DNA from 2 places in the Arthrobacter sp. JZ12 genome. Region 1 is predicted to be linked to the other one. Evidence: riboswitches for the same ligand, from Rfam matches in the RefSeq annotation. Region 1 holds a riboswitch; the other holds the start of a gene.

Evidence for each region. Region 1 has a riboswitch for cyclic di-AMP ahead of GC088_RS08770 (C40 family peptidase). Riboswitches for the same ligand answer to the same signal wherever they lie in the genome.
Region 2: it holds a riboswitch for cyclic di-AMP, as region 1 does, so the genes downstream of both, GC088_RS02385 (M23 family metallopeptidase) here and GC088_RS08770 (C40 family peptidase) in region 1, are expected to answer to the same signal.

What each region holds. Positions count from the first base shown of each region.
Region 1 covers NZ_CP045246.1:1,889,215-1,897,245, reverse strand. Annotated here, with positions in the region: gene GC088_RS08795 (YceD family protein) at 1-469, shown strand, start outside; gene rpmF (50S ribosomal protein L32) at 472-675, shown strand; gene rnc (ribonuclease III) at 733-1,473, shown strand; gene mutM (bifunctional DNA-formamidopyrimidine glycosylase/DNA-(apurinic or apyrimidinic site) lyase) at 1,489-2,496, shown strand; gene GC088_RS08775 (YtxH domain-containing protein) at 2,573-2,854, shown strand; cyclic di-AMP (ydaO/yuaA leader) riboswitch at 3,001-3,192, shown strand; gene GC088_RS08770 (C40 family peptidase) at 3,197-4,096, shown strand; gene GC088_RS08765 (NAD-dependent epimerase/dehydratase family protein) at 4,198-5,172, opposite strand; gene GC088_RS08760 (alpha/beta fold hydrolase) at 5,169-7,769, opposite strand; gene GC088_RS08755 (3-oxoacyl-ACP synthase III) at 7,763-8,031, opposite strand, start outside.
Region 2 covers NZ_CP045246.1:480,889-488,919, reverse strand. Annotated here, with positions in the region: gene GC088_RS02385 (M23 family metallopeptidase) at 1-949, opposite strand, end outside; cyclic di-AMP (ydaO/yuaA leader) riboswitch at 954-1,147, opposite strand; gene GC088_RS02380 (iron-dependent transcriptional repressor DtxR) at 1,262-1,966, opposite strand; gene serC (phosphoserine transaminase) at 2,202-3,329, shown strand; gene GC088_RS02370 (MFS transporter) at 3,341-4,627, opposite strand; gene GC088_RS02365 (DUF3027 domain-containing protein) at 4,661-5,377, opposite strand; gene GC088_RS02360 (cold-shock protein) at 5,381-5,764, opposite strand; gene GC088_RS02355 (hypothetical protein) at 5,957-6,235, shown strand; gene GC088_RS02350 (helicase-associated domain-containing protein) at 6,337-8,031, shown strand, end outside.

The DNA.
Region 1 (8,031 bases):
GGAAGGCTCCGACATGGAGTTGGATCTGAGGTTCGAGGCCGTGCATGAAGGGATCCTGGTATCGGGAACCGTTGACGTCGAAGTATCCGGCGAATGCGGTCGATGCCTCGATCCGATCGCGTACGGCAGCAGCGTCGATGTGCAGGAACTCTTCTACTACGACGCCCCTGAGTTGGCGGAGGATGAAGAGGAGGACGTGCAGCGCATGGTGGAGAACGACTCCGTCGATCTCGAACCTGTGCTGCGGGACGCGGTGGTGACCTCACTGCCGTTCCAGCCGGTATGCCGGGAGGATTGCCCCGGGTTGTGCGCCGAGTGTGGTGCGCGCCTCGAGGATCACCCGGGACACCAGCACGAGGTCCTTGACCCCCGCTGGGCTGCTCTGGCAGGGTTGGCCGGCACGGCCGCTGACCCCCAGGTGGCGGAACCAGAAGCAAAGACAGAGTTAGACGAGAGAGAAGAGAGTTAGTCGTGGCTGTTCCCAAGCGGAAGATGTCCCGCTCGAATACGCGTGCACGCCGTTCCCAGTGGAAGGCTGTTGCTCCCAAGCTGGTGAAGACGGTGGAGAACGGTCGCGTCACCTACAGCCTTGCCCATCAGGCCAAGGTTGTAACCGACTCCGCAGGTACCGCGCTGTTCCTTGAGTACAAGGGCCGCAAGGTAGCCGACGTCTAGATTGCTGGTGGTGCCATGTCAGGCACCGGCAGCAGAAATCGCGAAAGCGTCGCCTGCGTGGAAAGTTCTGAAGACCTTTTGAAGCGTCTCGGTGTCAGTATTGACGCCGAGACGCTTCGTCTTGCCCTGACTCACCGCTCCTACGCCTACGAGCAGGGCGGCATTCCCACCAACGAGCGCCTGGAATTCCTCGGGGACGCTGTGTTGGGGCTGTCCATAACGGATGCCCTCTACCGGGATAATCCTGAGCTCTCCGAGGGGGAGCTGGCCAAACGGAGGTCCGCAGTCGTCAGCACGCGCGCTCTGGCGTCCGTGGCGCGGGGGCTGGGGCTCGGTCCGCACATCCTACTGGGCCAGGGCGAAAAGCTGACCAACGGTTGGGACAAGTCCTCCATCCTTGCCGACACCATGGAAGCCATCATCGGCGCCACTTATCTCAGCAACGGCATGGAAACTGCCCGTTGCCTAGTCATGCGCATCATCGGGCCGGTCCTCAAGGACGCGGCAGCACTCGGGGCAGGCACCGACTGGAAGACAAGTATTCAGGAGATCGCCGCTGCGCAACGCATGGGGGTCATTGACTACCGCGTGACCGGTTACGGCCCGGATCACGACCGTCGATTCGAAGCGGTACTGACCATCGGCGGCAATACCTACGGTTCCGGGTCCGGTCGTTCCAAGAAGGAAGCCGAGCAGGAGGCAGCTGCGGCCTCCTGGAAGCTGCTGCAGGCCGACGGCGCTGACAAGTCGGCTGCCTCCGCCGGCGTGGGGTCCGATTCCTCCGTCAACCCTTCCTGAAGTTCGGGGATTTCAATGCCGGAACTTCCCGAGGTGGAGGTTGTCCGCCGTGGTCTTGCGCGGTGGGTGCGCGGCCGGCGGATCGAATCCGTTGAGGTCCTCGACCAACGCTCCATCCGGCGGCACGCGCTCGGGGTGGAGGACTTTCGCGGAAACCTGGTCGGCGCGCGCGTGGCGGACGCAGTGCGGCGTGGCAAGTTTCTTTGGCTGCCGCTCGCAGTTCCCGACGACGATGCTGCTGCCGCAGTAGGCGAATCTCCCTCCCTCGAACCGGGTGCGCCGCCAGCACGTGAGCCGGTGGCGCTCATGGCCCACCTTGGAATGAGCGGACAGCTGCTTGTAGAGGACGCCGGGCAACCGGATGAAAAACACCTGAAAGTGCGACTGGTCCTGTCTTCCGCCACTGATGCCGCCCAGCGGCTTCCCGAAGAATTGCGATTCGTCGACCAGCGGATTTTCGGCGGACTGTTCGTGACTTCCATGGTCCCCACTGCCGACGGGCGGCCGGGCGGGCTAGGTGAGAATCCGGAACCCGTGGTGCCGGTTGAGGCCGCGCATATCGCCCGGGATCCACTGGATCCGGCGTTTTCGTTCGAGGAGTTCTATCGACGGCTTCGCTCCCGACGTACCGGAATCAAGCGTGCACTTCTCGATCAAAGCCTGATCTCCGGAATCGGGAACATATATGCGGACGAGTCCCTTTGGGCTGCCAGGCTGCACTACGCCCGGCCGACTGAGACGCTCCGCCGCCCGGAAGCGACCCGGCTTGTGGATGCGTGCCGCGATGTTATGGTGCGCGCACTCGAGGCCGGAGGAACCAGCTTCGACTCTCTGTATGTGAACGTCAACGGCGCTTCGGGCTACTTCGCACGATCCCTCAACGCCTATGGACGCGAAAACCAGCCGTGCCTGCGCTGTGCAGAGGATGGACGGGTCTCCCAGATCCGCCGCGACACCTTCATGAACCGGTCGTCCTACACGTGCCCCCGCTGCCAACCACGACCCCGAAATGGCCGTTGGTGAGTGCGCGGACGTGACAAAAGTAAGCACCCTGACTAGATTCGACTTCTGAGTAAGTCGACACGACAGGAGAATGGCAATGAAGAACAAGTTGGTGTTTGCGGCAGGTATGGCAGCGGGCTACGTTCTGGGCGCCCGGGCTGGTCGTGCAAGCTACGAACAGATCAAGGTCAAGGCGAACGAGCTTTGGAACAACCCAAAGGTGCAGGACAAAGTCAGCGGCGCTACCGAGGCCGTCAAGGCAAAGGCTCCCGAGGTGCAGGCGCAGGCAACGGAAGCCCTTAAGAAGGCGCAGTCCGCCATGCACCGAGGCGGCGATAACTCCACCGGTGAAACCGCCCAGGACGAATACAAAATATAGGTCTGACCAGCAGAAACATTCAGGTCTGACTAGCGCGGACGATTCCGGGCCGGGCGCAGGGGCGCCCGGCCCGTGATCGAAATGTGACTTTTCGACGCGAAGAATGTAACGTTATGGACACGCCGGGTTCACCAGCCCGGCTCCCTTCCGGCTGATTGCCTAATCCTGTCGCTGCCGGAGGGTCCGTTCGCTAGACATACCGGCAGGAGCGGGGGAACCAGATAGCGGGCTTCGCAAGAAGTCCTAGGGGTGAAGACGTACCGGCTTGATGCCGCAGACGTCCGGGTGGCTCCCATCCGAATCCGACAGCTAACTCCGCAGGCATTGGGAGAGGCTATTCCTTTGTCTAAGAACCGTCATGTCGCGCGCCACCGTGCAACTCCGCCCAGCAAGCTGAAGCTCGTTTCCAACGCTGTCAGCTCGTCCGCCGGAACCGTTGGCCGTCCCGCAGCCGTCATGGTTGCAGCATCCGGAATCCTTTTCGGAGCAGCGCTGCCCGCCAGCGCAGGCACCACCACCACCGCAGCCGTCCAGGCTGCCGACACCAGCGTCCAGGTAGCAGCACCTGCTGCCCCCGCCCCCGCACCTGCAGCACCCGCTGCCGGTGCACCGACCCACACCGTGAAGCCGGGGGACACTCTGGGCGCCATTGCGGCGAACTACGGTGTCAGCCTGGAAGCAGTTTTCGCTGCTAACGGACTGGGCTGGGACTCCATCATCTACCCCGGCCAGGTAATCAGCCTGTCCGGCAGCGCCGCCGCTGCTCCGGCTCCGGCTGCTGCTCCGGCACCGGCTGCTGCTCCGGCACCGGCCCCTGCTCCGGCGCCCGCCCCTGCTCCGGCACCGGCCCCTGCTCCTGCAGAGACCAGCACCATGGGCATCACCACCGCATCGTCCACCAAGATCACCGTCGCTGACGGCGCATCGAGCGGAATCGGCGGCGCGGTACTGGCTTCGGCCCGTGCGCAGCTCGCGGCCGGTGCAATCCAGGACTGCACCCGGCTGGTGGAGATCGCCATGGCTGCAGCCGGCAAGCCGGTCGGCGACCTTGGTCCGCTGCAGTTCGCCAACTACGGCCAGCGCGTCAGCACTCCGGCACCGGGCGATCTCGTCATCACCGGTGGACACGTTGCTGTCTACGCCGGCGGCGGCCAGGTAATCAGCAGCGGCATGAATGGTGCAAACCTGACCATGCAGCACCCGCTGACTGACCTGCCGGGCGCCTTCTTCGTGCGCCTCTAGGCAGCAGCGAAGGGTTCACGCCGATCCCGCAGCCCAGCTCCAACGTAAAAGGGAGAACCGGTCATCCGGTTCTCCCTTTTGCGTTCCCGCTGAAGAATTGATCAGCGAGTGTTTCCATAGTGCGCCGCAAGCCGCTTGAAGCCCTCATCGAGACCGACCTCCGGGGTCCAATTCAGGAGCTCCCTGGTACGGCGCTGATCGAACCAATGCGCCGTAGAAAGTTGTTCGGCAAGGAACCGCGTCATGGGAGGCTCGCCGTCGGCCGTGGAGCGGCGCCACAGAGTCTCCACAACGCTGCCGGCCGCCCTTCCCAGCCAACCGGGAATGGACCAACGCGGCTCGGGTGCACCTCCGGCAGCGCAGATGCGCGCCAGAAGCTCACCGATGGGTCGGGGTTCCCCGTTGGTGACCACCAGGGCAAGCCCGCGGATGTGTTCGATACGCTCGTACGCGGCTGCAATCGCGGAGGCGGCGTTGTCCACGTATGTTGTATCCACCATTGCAGTCCCGCCGGACAGTAAGGGCAGCCTGCCCGCGTGGGCACGCGCAATCACACGTTCAACCAACTGGGTATCGCCGGGCCCCCAGACAACGTGCGGACGAATCGCTGCCACGGCCATCCGTCCATCGTCAGCCGTGAGGGCAAGCCGCTCGGCCTGCGCCTTGGTGCGGGCATAGGCGCCGCGGGCACCGTGCGGATCTGCCGGCTCTGCACCGGCACCGGCCAGAGATCTGCCGACGTGAGCCACTGATGGCGACGAGACATAAATGAAGCGCTGTGCTCCGGCTGCGCGTGCAGCTTCCAGCAGCGAGGCGGTACCCAGCACATTGACCCGGTGGAACTCGTTCTCCTCGCCGGAGAAGGAAACTTTCGCTGCCAGATGGATGATGCCGTCAACGCCTGCCACTGCCTGTTCAACCGCCGCAGGATCGGTGAGGTCGCCGAAGACATCCTGCGCGCCCGCGACCCTGGAGCCCCGCCGCTGGAAAGTGCGCACCGAGTAACTCCGGCCGACCATCAGCGCTGCCACAGCTCCGCCCAGCATCCCGCTGGCTCCGGTCACCAGAACCTTCACGGCCGGCCGCCCCGTTGCCCGGACAGGCGTCGCCCAGCCCACTGCGCGACCCTCGCGCGATCGATCTTCGCATTGTGCCGAATGTCGGTAGGCAGTTCCGGAAGCGTGAGGACCGCAGCCAGGTCCACTCCCATGGTGCGGGCTGCTGCGCGGACTTCCAGCGTGATTCCGGTCGGCGCGAGCCCCGCAGCCGCCTTTCCTCCTTCGGGTACGACGACGGCGACCACCGCCTGAGTGCCGTGCGGGCCGACACCGACAACGGCGGCCTGGCGCACGGACCGAAGTTGCTCGATCGCCTGCTCCGGCCCAACCGGCGTCACAATGCCCGAGGCCGCGGTGATCACATGGGCCAGCCGGCCCTCCACCCAAAGCCGGCCCTCCGCATCCAAGTGACCGACGTCACCGGTGCGGTGCCAGCCGGCCGTGCGGGAGGACTCGCGTTCGGTCAACCACAACCGGTGGTAACGATCCTTGACATGCGCGGCCTGTACGAGGATTTCGCCCGTGACACCCGCCGTCGTAACCGGATCTCCGACGGCCGCGCCGGAAACGTCGAGCGGGCTGATGGTCAGTTCTGCCCCCGGCACCGGCTTGCCGACGCAGACACCGTTTCCCGCACCGTGTGTGCGCCCGGCCGTCGCCTCAAGAATTCCGGCCAGATCGATGTCCGTGATGGGCAGCGCCTCCGTCATGCCATAGGGCGTGTGGAGAGAAGCGGACGGGACCAGCGACTGCAGTTCATCAAGAAGAGCCACGGGAATGGGCGCACCGGCTGACAGAACAACTTCCACCCTTGCGAGCGCAGACTTGCCTTCTGCGCTTAGTGCGTCCGCTGTGGCCAGCACGTTACGCAGTGCAGCCGGTGACGCGAAGATTACCCCCGCCTCGATCGCGGCGGCGGCGTCGGACAGCGCCTGGGCGGTGAGAGTGCGGGGAGCCGTAACGTCCATATCCGGTGTGACCGAGGACGCGCCCAGCGCAGGTCCCAGGAGCGCGAACGGTGCGAATCCAGCCACCAGTGCGCTTCCGGGTGAAAGATTGAGCGTAGCGGCGAGAACGTCCCTCATCGCCGAGAGTTGGCGGTGGGTATACACAACCCCCTTCGCCGGCCCGGTGGAGCCCGAGGTGAAGAGAATCGCGGCGTCTGCATCCGGGGCGGGTTCCGGACCGTTGACGGGGATCGAGTGGGACAGGAGGTCCTGCAGGCTGTGCCTCACACCCAGTAGCCGTGCCCGCGTAGGCGACAGTGCGCCAGCGCTGATGCGTACACCGGGCCAGCCGAAGGCCCTGGCAGCGACCAGCGCACGGTCGATACCCACGAAGAATTCAGGGACCGTTCCGCGCACTGCACGGCTGAGTCCCTTCGCGCCCAATCCGGCATCGGCCACGACAATCACGGCCCCCAACCTGAGGCACGCGTAGATCAGGACGGTCAGGTCGACGCCCGGCGGAACCATGAGGCTGACGCGGCTACCGGCCCGCACACCGATACCCTGCAGCGCCCCCGCAAGTTTCCGGACGCGCTCATCAAACTCCCACCAGGAAAGGGAATGGGCCACGCTGCCGGTGGAGTCCATGTCTGCGATGGCTAGGGAGTCAGCTGACGCACCCGCACAAAGTTCCTCGACGTTCTGCCAGAGTGGAGTGAACGGCTCGCGTGCTGCGCGCACAGCGGTGTTGTCGTCGTTCCCGTCCTGCCCATCCAGCCAGGTGAACACGGGCGCGGCGATATCGCGGTCCTCGGCGACAAGGTGGCTAGCCCCTTCGAAGCGGTGCACGTCTGCCTGGGGGAGCCGGCGGGTGAGGTCTTCCAGATAGGTGTCCGAGAAGATCGGGTCACCCGGGCCCCACAGCATGAGGACAGGGACGTCCAGGCCGCGGATGCCCTCGGCGATGTCCCGAAGCTCCGGGTAGCTCGGATGGCTTGGATCCGCCGGAATGTCAGCGACGAACTGTTCAATGCCCAGACGGTCCGATGCCGTGCGGTAAGGCGCGCGGTAGGCTGCCCGGACATCCGGGGCAAGCCTCGGCCGGGCGAGCGCGAGGGTGGTTTCGAGGAACGCGGGCGTGCCGGATGTGCCGACGCGGTGGAGCGCGCCGCTTAGCGCAAGGCGCAGGGGAGCAGGTATGGGGAAGTCAGGGTCCTGGTGGATCGCCGTGTTGGTGAGAACCACGGCGGCGAGGTCCTTCCGGTTGCGGTGCGCGAACCCGAGGCTGACAACTCCTCCCCAGTCGTGCCCTACGGTCACCAGAGGCCCGCTCAGTTCCAGTGCCTTGGCAAAATCCTCCAGGTCCCGCACGCGATCAGAAAGCCGGCGCCGCCGCCCGGTGCGCTCCGAGTAGCCCATCTCCAGCTGATCAACTGCGACTACCCGCCAGCCCTGCCGGGCTCCTTCCGCGAGCAGGGACCGCCACAGGTAGGACCAGGTGGGGTTCCCGTGAACGCACAGCAGGGTGCCGCGGACCTGGCCAACGACGGATGCGGCGTTGTCCAGGAAATGCCAGCGGTTGACGGTTCCCTCGGGATCAACCGGAGCCGTCGAGGGCACGTTGAGGTACGTCGACCACGTAGGGTCAACGCCGGGTAGTTCTACCACGCAATCTCCAGCATGGCGGTGTTTAGTCCGGATCCGACGCCCATGCAGAGTACGCGGTCGCCTGCGTTGAGAGTTTGCGCTTCGGCTGCGAGCGTCATGGGCAGCGACGCCGGCCCAACGTTGCCCCAGCGCGGGAAAGTTTGCGGGACCCTGGCGGGATCCAGGTTGATGGCCTCGACAATCGCCTTGGTGTGCGTGGTGCTTACCTGATGGGTGATGTAGCGGTCCATCCCTGCCCAGTGCCAATCCGCCCGGGCCTCAT
Region 2 (8,031 bases), 1.4 Mb from region 1:
TAGCCTCTCCGCGCTCCACAACCTGGCCTTCAGCCACGTCAATGGACGCGAGGTGGTTGTAGGTGGTCTCGAGGCCGTTTGCGTGCTTCACAACTACCCGGTTGCCGCCACCGTAGGGGTGCCAGCCGACGAAGGTAACCGTACCGGCCGCCGCTGCCTTCACAGCGGTTCCGCAGGCCTCGCTCATGTCCTGACCGGTGTGCATCTCACCGGCACCGGTAATCGGGCTTACACGGTTCCCGAAGGGTGAAGTCATGACCACCTTGTCCAACGGCGCGGCAAGCGAGCCCTTTGACTCTGCCGTGACCACCTTGCCGCCGGAAGCGGAGACGATATCGGCAAGCTTGGCGTCCGGATCGAACCGGCCGTGCAGGGCAGCGCGATCGAACGAGATATCGGCGCCCTCAGCAGCCTGAACCGGCTGAAGGACTTCCTGCTCGGCTTCGACGGGCGCAGCTACCGCCTGAGCCTGCGACGGGACCACAGCGGCCGTCGTGGGCAATGCCACCGTCAACACCATGCCTGATGCGGCGGCGGCAATCGCCACTTTCTGACTCAGGCCGGTGAAGGAATGGTCGTTCCGCGCGATGGCGGCCCGACGGCGTCGTTCGCTGCGCTGCCCATCCCGAGGGCGGACCGATGAGGCAACGGTCGTAGCGCCGTCGCGGGCAGCACGCCGGGACACCGGGATCGCAGCGGCAACGGGCGCAGGCGCGGCAGCAGCCGCAGGAGGCGCGACTACAGCAGGCGGAGCAACTGCAGCACAAGCTGCAGTGGGCGCTGCTGCCGGCGGTGCCGGAATGGTGACAGCCGGGGAAGGCGAAGGCTGCGCTTGAAGCGCAACAGACTGTGCAAGCCGCTGGGCCCGCTCCCGCCTGTGGGCGTCGCGTGGCCGCACTTCAGCGACCGGGGTGTCGGCACGGCGGCGCCCCGAAACAGTACTAGACAAAGAGACCCTCTCTCATTTCATGCCTGCGAAGTTAGCTGTCGGATTCGAGTATGAGAAAACTCGGTTCGGAACCCGCGCGATGGCTGCTCCCGAACTTCACCCCAAGGTCATGGCTGGCCATGACCGGTTGTGGGTCCTCCGCCCCTGTCCATACTGTTCAACACTGGGCTCGCTGACAGGGTTAGGCGTGCGAACCAGGTAACGCTGAAGTATCAGCGCCAGTGTTCAACTATAACCGGATCCGCTCAAAAGTAATCATTTCGTAACCCTGCTGTGGATATCCTGCGTCCAATCTGCAGGGCAGGCAGACATTTACGCGGAATGTTGAACTGCCACAAAGACGTGGGATGCCACCTCGGGCGGCAACTCAAGCGCACCTTCCACGCCCGGAACGCGCACCGAGACGTAGTCACCAACCGCCTGCAGGGCCAGCGTGGCACCGGGACGCAGTCCCCCTTCATCCAGCTGGGTCAGCAGCTCGGGATCCACCTGAATGGGTTCAGCCAGCCGCACCAGCGTGACCGTTGACTCTGGAGAGTAGGCCTGCATGGCTTCGGTGAGGGTGCTGGTGCCCGGCGCAGAATCCTCGGGCGGCGTACCGCCGATTGCTTCCAGTCCAGGGATTGGATTGCCGTACGGAGACTGGGTGGGCTGCCCCAGCAGTTCGTACAGGCGCCTCTCGACCCGCTCACTCATCACGTGTTCCCAGCGGCATGCTTCGTCGTGCACGTAGGCCCAATCGAGGCCGATTACGTCAGACAGGAGCCGCTCGGCCAGGCGATGCTTGCGCATCACTTCGACGGCCCGCCGCCGGCCGAGCTCCGTAAGCTCCAGGTGCCGGTCCCCCGTGACCACAACGAGACCGTCCCGTTCCATCCGCCCAACGGTCTGGGAGACGGTGGGCCCTGAGTGCCGAAGCCGCTCCGCGATGCGCGCCCGCAGCGCGACGATGTTCTCCTCTTCCAGTTCAAGGATGGTCCGCAGATACATCTCGGTTGTATCGATGAGGTCCGTCATGCGGGGTTCAGCTCCTTGGCACTGGTGCGGGTTGAGCGTCGGTGCGGCGGCCGCCTGCTATAAGGGTGGGCCGTCGTCGTCATCCCTACGCCCCACAAGGTTAACCCATCCCGGCAGTAGCACCGGGCAGAGGGATTGCCTGCTGGTTGTGCACCGGTCACAATGCGACGCCTACCCAGCGCGCTGGGGCAGAATGGTTTTCGAACCCACCGCCGTACACCGTCCTGGAGTATTGATGAGCACTTCGACCGACATTCGCATTCCCACCGACCTGCTTCCCAAAGATGGACGGTTCGGCGCCGGCCCGTCGAAGGTCCGGGCAGAGCAGCTGGAGGCGCTGACCCAGGCCGGCAGCGCACTTTTGGGCACTTCCCACCGCCAGGCTCCGGTCAAGAACCTCGTCGGGTCGGTACGGTCGGGTCTGCTCGACTTCTTCCAGCCTCCCGAAGGCTACGAGGTTGTCCTGGGCGTGGGCGGCTCCACCGCTTTCTGGGATGTGGCCTCGTTCGGCCTGGTCCAGGAGCGCGCGCAGCACCTTTCTTTCGGGGAATTCGGTTCCAAATTTGCGGCGGCGACCTCGAAGGCTCCATTCCTCGGTGAGTCAACGGTTATCAAGTCGGAGCCCGGCACCCGTCCGGTCGCCACGGCCGAGTCGGGCGTCGACTTCTACGCCTGGCCCCAGAATGAGACCTCAACCGGCGTCGCCGCCCCCGTTGAGCGGGTGGCGGGAGCCGACGACGGCGCCCTCGTAGCCATCGACGCCACCTCTGCTGCCGGCGGGCTCCATGTCGATGTCTCCCAAGCTGACATCTATTACTTCGCACCCCAGAAGAACTTCGCTTCCGACGGCGGACTATGGCTTGGCTTGTTCTCTCCGGCAGCGCTCGAGCGCGCTGCCGCGGTCAAGGCCTCCAAGCGCTGGATCCCGGACTTCCTCGACCTGCAGACTGCGATCGACAATTCGCGCCTTAACCAGACGTACAACACCCCCGCACTTGCAACACTGGTCACCCTGAACGCCCAGATCGAGTGGCTGAACAGCAACGGCGGCCTGCAGTTCGCAGCAGAGCGTACGGCCGATTCCGCCGGACGCGTCTACAGCTGGGCCGAGGGATCCGCCGTCGCTACTCCCTTTGTCAAGGACGCCGCCGACCGCTCCAATGTCATCGCCACGATCGACTTCGATGAGAGCGTCGACGCCGCAGCAGTTGCCAAGACGCTCCGGGCTAACGGCATTGTCGACGTCGAGCCCTACCGGAAGCTGGGGCGCAACCAGCTGCGCATCGCCACGTTCGTGGCCATCGAGCCCGAGGATGTCTCGGCTCTGCTGCAGTGCATCGACTACGTGGTGGAGCGCTCCTAGCCGTTCCTCTGCTAGCTGTTCCTCTGTGAGACATCCCGCGCCGTGGCTGCCAGGGTCAGCCTGAGCCGCCGCGGCGCGGAACGCTCGAGCCTCAAGGTCACGTGGTGCGACCGCCAGATCCAGGCCAGTCCGGCGACGGCGGCAACAAGGCCCGACGCCGCTGCGACGGCCAGGCCCCACCGCGGCCCATACGCGTTGGTCACCCAGCCGACGATCGGCGCCCCGATCGGAGTGCCGCCGAGGAAGATGGCGAAGTAGAGGGCCATGACCCTACCTCGCATCTCTTGCGCGGTCGTGGTCTGGACGTAAGCATTAGCGCTGGTCATGAGGGTCAGGGCGAACAGCCCCACCGGCACCAGGGCCAGGCCGAAAAGCCAGACGGACGGCGCCAGCGCCGCCAGGATACAGACCGCTCCGAAGGCGCCGGCGGCACCGAACACGAATCTCAGGCGGGGCCGTTCCCGGCGGGCCGAGAGGAGCGCGCCGGTAACGGAGCCGACAGCCATGATGGAGGACAGGGTGCCGAAAATGCCGGCCCCGGTGTTGAATTCGGTACGGGCCATCGCCGCGATATACACCGCAAAATTAAGGCCGAATGTCCCCACGACGAAGACGGCGAACATCACCATCATGAGGTCCGGTCGGCCGCGCACGTAGCTGAAGCCGGCCCGGATGCGTCCACGCCCGGGAGCGGAGCGCTCAAGAATGCGCAGTTCACTACGCCTCAGGACGCCAAGGACGGAGATCATGGCCCCGAAGGTCACGGCGTTGATCAGGAACACCCAGCCCGGACCCACTGCCGCTGTCAGGAGGCCGGCCACCGCCGGACCGATCATGCGCGCTCCGTTGAAGGAGGCGCTGTTGAGCGCCACCGCGTTCGGCAGGAATTCGTCCCGGACCAGTTCGGAGGCGAACGCCTGGCGCGCCGGCGCATCGATCGCTGACACCACCCCCAGCGCCAGCGCAAAGGCGTACACATGCCAGAGTTCGGCCAGCCCGAACACCACCAGGAGCCCCAGCCCAAGGCCGAGGGCAGCCATCACGGACTGCGTCGCGATCAGCAGCCTCCGGCGATCGACGGAATCAGCAATCAGCCCCGCCAACGGAGCAATGAACAGCTGGGGCCCGAGCTGCAGCGCCATCACAACGCCCATGGCCGCGGCGTTCTGGTCCGTGAGGATGTCGTAGACCAGCCAGTCCTGGGCAGTTCGCTGCATCCAGGTGCCGATGTTGGAGATAAGTGCCCCGATGAACCAGAGCCGATAGTTGTGGACGTGCAGGGAGCGGAACATGCCCATCAGGCCGCCATCCTTCCTGCACTACGCCACACATCAGGCAACCGGGGAGTCGCCTCCGGAAGTGCTTGTGAAACCTTCGTCGACCGAGTCACCGCTGCTATTGACGACGTCGGTCCCTCCTTCTTCCAGCCCAGGAGAAGGCGCCGCGTCAACCACGTCACTCCCCTCCTCAGCCGGGTAGTCGCGAGCAATGTCCTGCTCAGAGGAATCCTCGCGAGCTGCATCCACCTGTGTGGGACCTTCGGTAGCTGCGTCTTCCTGCACGGTGTCTTCAGGGCGCACGCGCTCCGCCCACGGAACCCAGTCGGGGGCAAGCAGGGAGTCGGCGGAGGGCAGAAGCCCAACCTCGCACACCGTGGCTTCCTTCCCGCGAGGAACCCTCGCGAGAGTTGCGAACCACTGCCACCCTGCATAACCAGGCACACTCGCGGCGAAACGATGGGTCACCAGGCGGTCAGCTTCCGGAACAGCACCCAGGTGGTCTCCCACCTCCGCCTCCCGGGCAATCTCCAGCACGCCCTTGCGGGCGACGTCGACAGCCGCCGCAAGGACCGCGTCGGGCTTTGAGGGCTTGCGGGGTGCCCGACGGCGCACGAGGGCAACCGCGGACGCGTCCGGTACCTGGGCAGCGATCATCTCCACGGCGGATGATTCAGCTGCCTGCACGTCCGTTGCCGGCGACTCAGTCGCCGGGGATTCGGTTACCGGGGATTCGGGTGCCGGGGATTCGGTTGCCGGGGATTCCGACATGGACTAGACGTCCAGGTCGTCCGCGACGGCGCGCAGCACTGCTGCAACCTTGGCCGAGTGCGCCTTGTCGGGGTAACGCCCGCGTCGCAGGCCGTTCGATACGTCGTCCAGGAGACGGATGAGGTCTTCGGTAATGACCGCCATGTCTTCGGCCTTCTTCCGCGTAGCTTTCACAACCGAAGGCTGCGCGTCGAGAATACGGGCCGAGAGCGCCTGCAGGCCCTTGCGGCCGTCGGCGACGCCGAACTCCAGCCGGGTGCCCACCTTCACCTCGGTTACTCCGGCCGGCAGTGCGGAGGCATGCAGGAATACTTCCTTGCCGTCATCCGTCGCCAGAAAGCCGAAGCCCTTCTCAGAGTCGAACCACTTGACCTTGCCGATAGGCACGTAATTACCTCGTTCTCGAAACTGCGAGTGCGCGCGCGGGCCATACCGCACCGGCCATGATTGGCCAGCGAACCGACGGCCAATCATGAACCTGACTTGAAATGCTGCGCACAGGGAAAAGTCTGCCCTAATAGGATACCCGCGAACCGGGCGCCGATGGCTCCGGCAGCGTGCTTGTACGCTAGAAGCATCATGACGCAGCTTCCCCATCCCCTTCCCGACGGCGAGAACACCCATGCTCCGGCGCCTGGCCAGGTGCAGGCCCAACGGCTCCGACAAGTGCTGTTGATTGCCGCCGTCGTGCTTGCGGTGGTGGGCCTGCTGTCCCTGTTGGCGGTGCTTGTGTCCGCTTGGATGGGTGCTGAACCGTGGCCTGGATTTGTTACGGCTGCCTACTTCTTCCTACCGCTGGGCTTCCTCCTGATGCTCCTTAACGTGGTGCTCAGTGTGATCCTTCGAGGACGGAACTGACCGGCGCTACTGACCGGCACGGCTACCGGCGCAGCTGACCGGCGCAAGCGCAACCACCCTTCCACCAGCGCCCAGAGGGGCGTGCGAGTAACGTTAATTCGGTGTCAGCTATCCGCGCCCTAGCCGAGGATCTGGCCTCCCGGAGCGACGCCGAGCTCAGGAGGCTGCTAGCCGCGCGCCCTGACCTTGTGCTTCCTCCGGTGCCTGACTTCGCGGCCCTGGCCGCCCGCGCCTCCACCCGGGTGAGTGTCCAGCGGGCTTTGGAATCCCTCACCGCCCCGCAGTTGATGGTTCTTGAAACGGTGGTTGTTGCCACCGATCCGGACGCGCCGGACGGAAGCACCGCAACCACTCTCAAGAAGGACATCGCGCAGGCCACTGCCGCCGCAATCGAACCGTACCTCGAGGAGTTGCACGCGCTGGCCCTGCTCCGGAGCGGGCCGTTGGTGAGGAGCCGCCGCTCGTATTTCCCGCTCGAGGCGGTGGCTGATGCGCTCGGCCCATATCCGGCGGGCCTGGGGCGACCGCTCACGGCTTTGGCCCGGCAGTACCCCGATTACGGGGAGCGCCTCCTGACCGGACTCGAGGTCCTGCGGGCCTCCGGCCTCCCCATCCCGGAAACGGCGTCAGCAGCAGAAGCCGCACAGGTACTGACCGATCAGCTGGAGGATCTGTGGCCTGCAGTCGCCGAATCAGCACCGGAGAAGGCACTGGCCCTGCTGCACAAGCTTGCGGGTTCGCCCGTCGGGTCCGCCCCCGTCGCTTCCTCAGGAGCCTCGACGCCCATCTCCTGGCTGCTCGAACGCGGCCTGCTGATCCGCCTGGACGCCAATCACGTGGAGCTTCCGCGGGAAGTTGGTCGCGCCGCCCGCGGGAACGTGGTGGTCCGGTCGCTGCCCGTCACTCCCCCCGCTCCGCAGTTGGACGGCGTCCGCACAACCCTGCGGGACAACGCAGCCTACGGTGCGCTTGCTGAGACGCTCCGGCTGGTTACGGAACTCCTGACCGTGATCGCCGCCGGGCCGGTCACCACGCTGCGGACCGGCGGAGTGGGGGTGCGCGAGGTGCGGCGCCTCGCCGATGAACTCCGCGTTGAGCGGGAACAGGTCGTCTGGCTCCTGGAGCTGGTAGCGCTTGCCCGGCTGATCGTGCTGGATCCCGACAGTTCCCGCTGGATGGCTGCCGACGCCGCCTGGCCCACTCACGAACGCGACGAACAATGGCTCCGCCTGGTGCACGCCTGGCTTGATGCCGAACGCGCTCCCGCCCTGGTGGGCGGTCAGCTCCGCACCGGCAGCACCATTAACGCGCTGTCGTCGGAGGCGACCCGAACTGACGCGCCGGCGGTCCGCCGTCGCACCCTCGCCGCGGCACTCGCCCTGACCACGGCCGGGTCGGAGGCCGGGTCGGCCGTGGGGTACGACGACGGCCGCGCCGCCGTCCTCGACGTTCCCCCCGTGCTCGAACGCCTGTGCTGGGAACGACCGAGGCTGCGCCGCCGCTTCTCCCGACTGGTCCCGGGGATCCTTACCGAGATGGGACATCTGGGACTGTTGGGTTCCGGGGCCCTCACCGAGCTCGGCGCTGCAGTCGCCGAGGAGCGGTTCGACGACGCCGTTGCCCGGCTTCGCGAGGCCCTCCCCGAACCGCTCACGCACTTCATGCTGCAGGCCGACCTGACCGCTGTGGCTCCCGGATACCTCGAACCCCGGGTTGCCCGCGAACTGGCCCTCCTGGCCACCGCGGAGGGACAGGGCCCGGCAGCGGTCTACAGGTTCTCGGCTACTTCCGTGCGC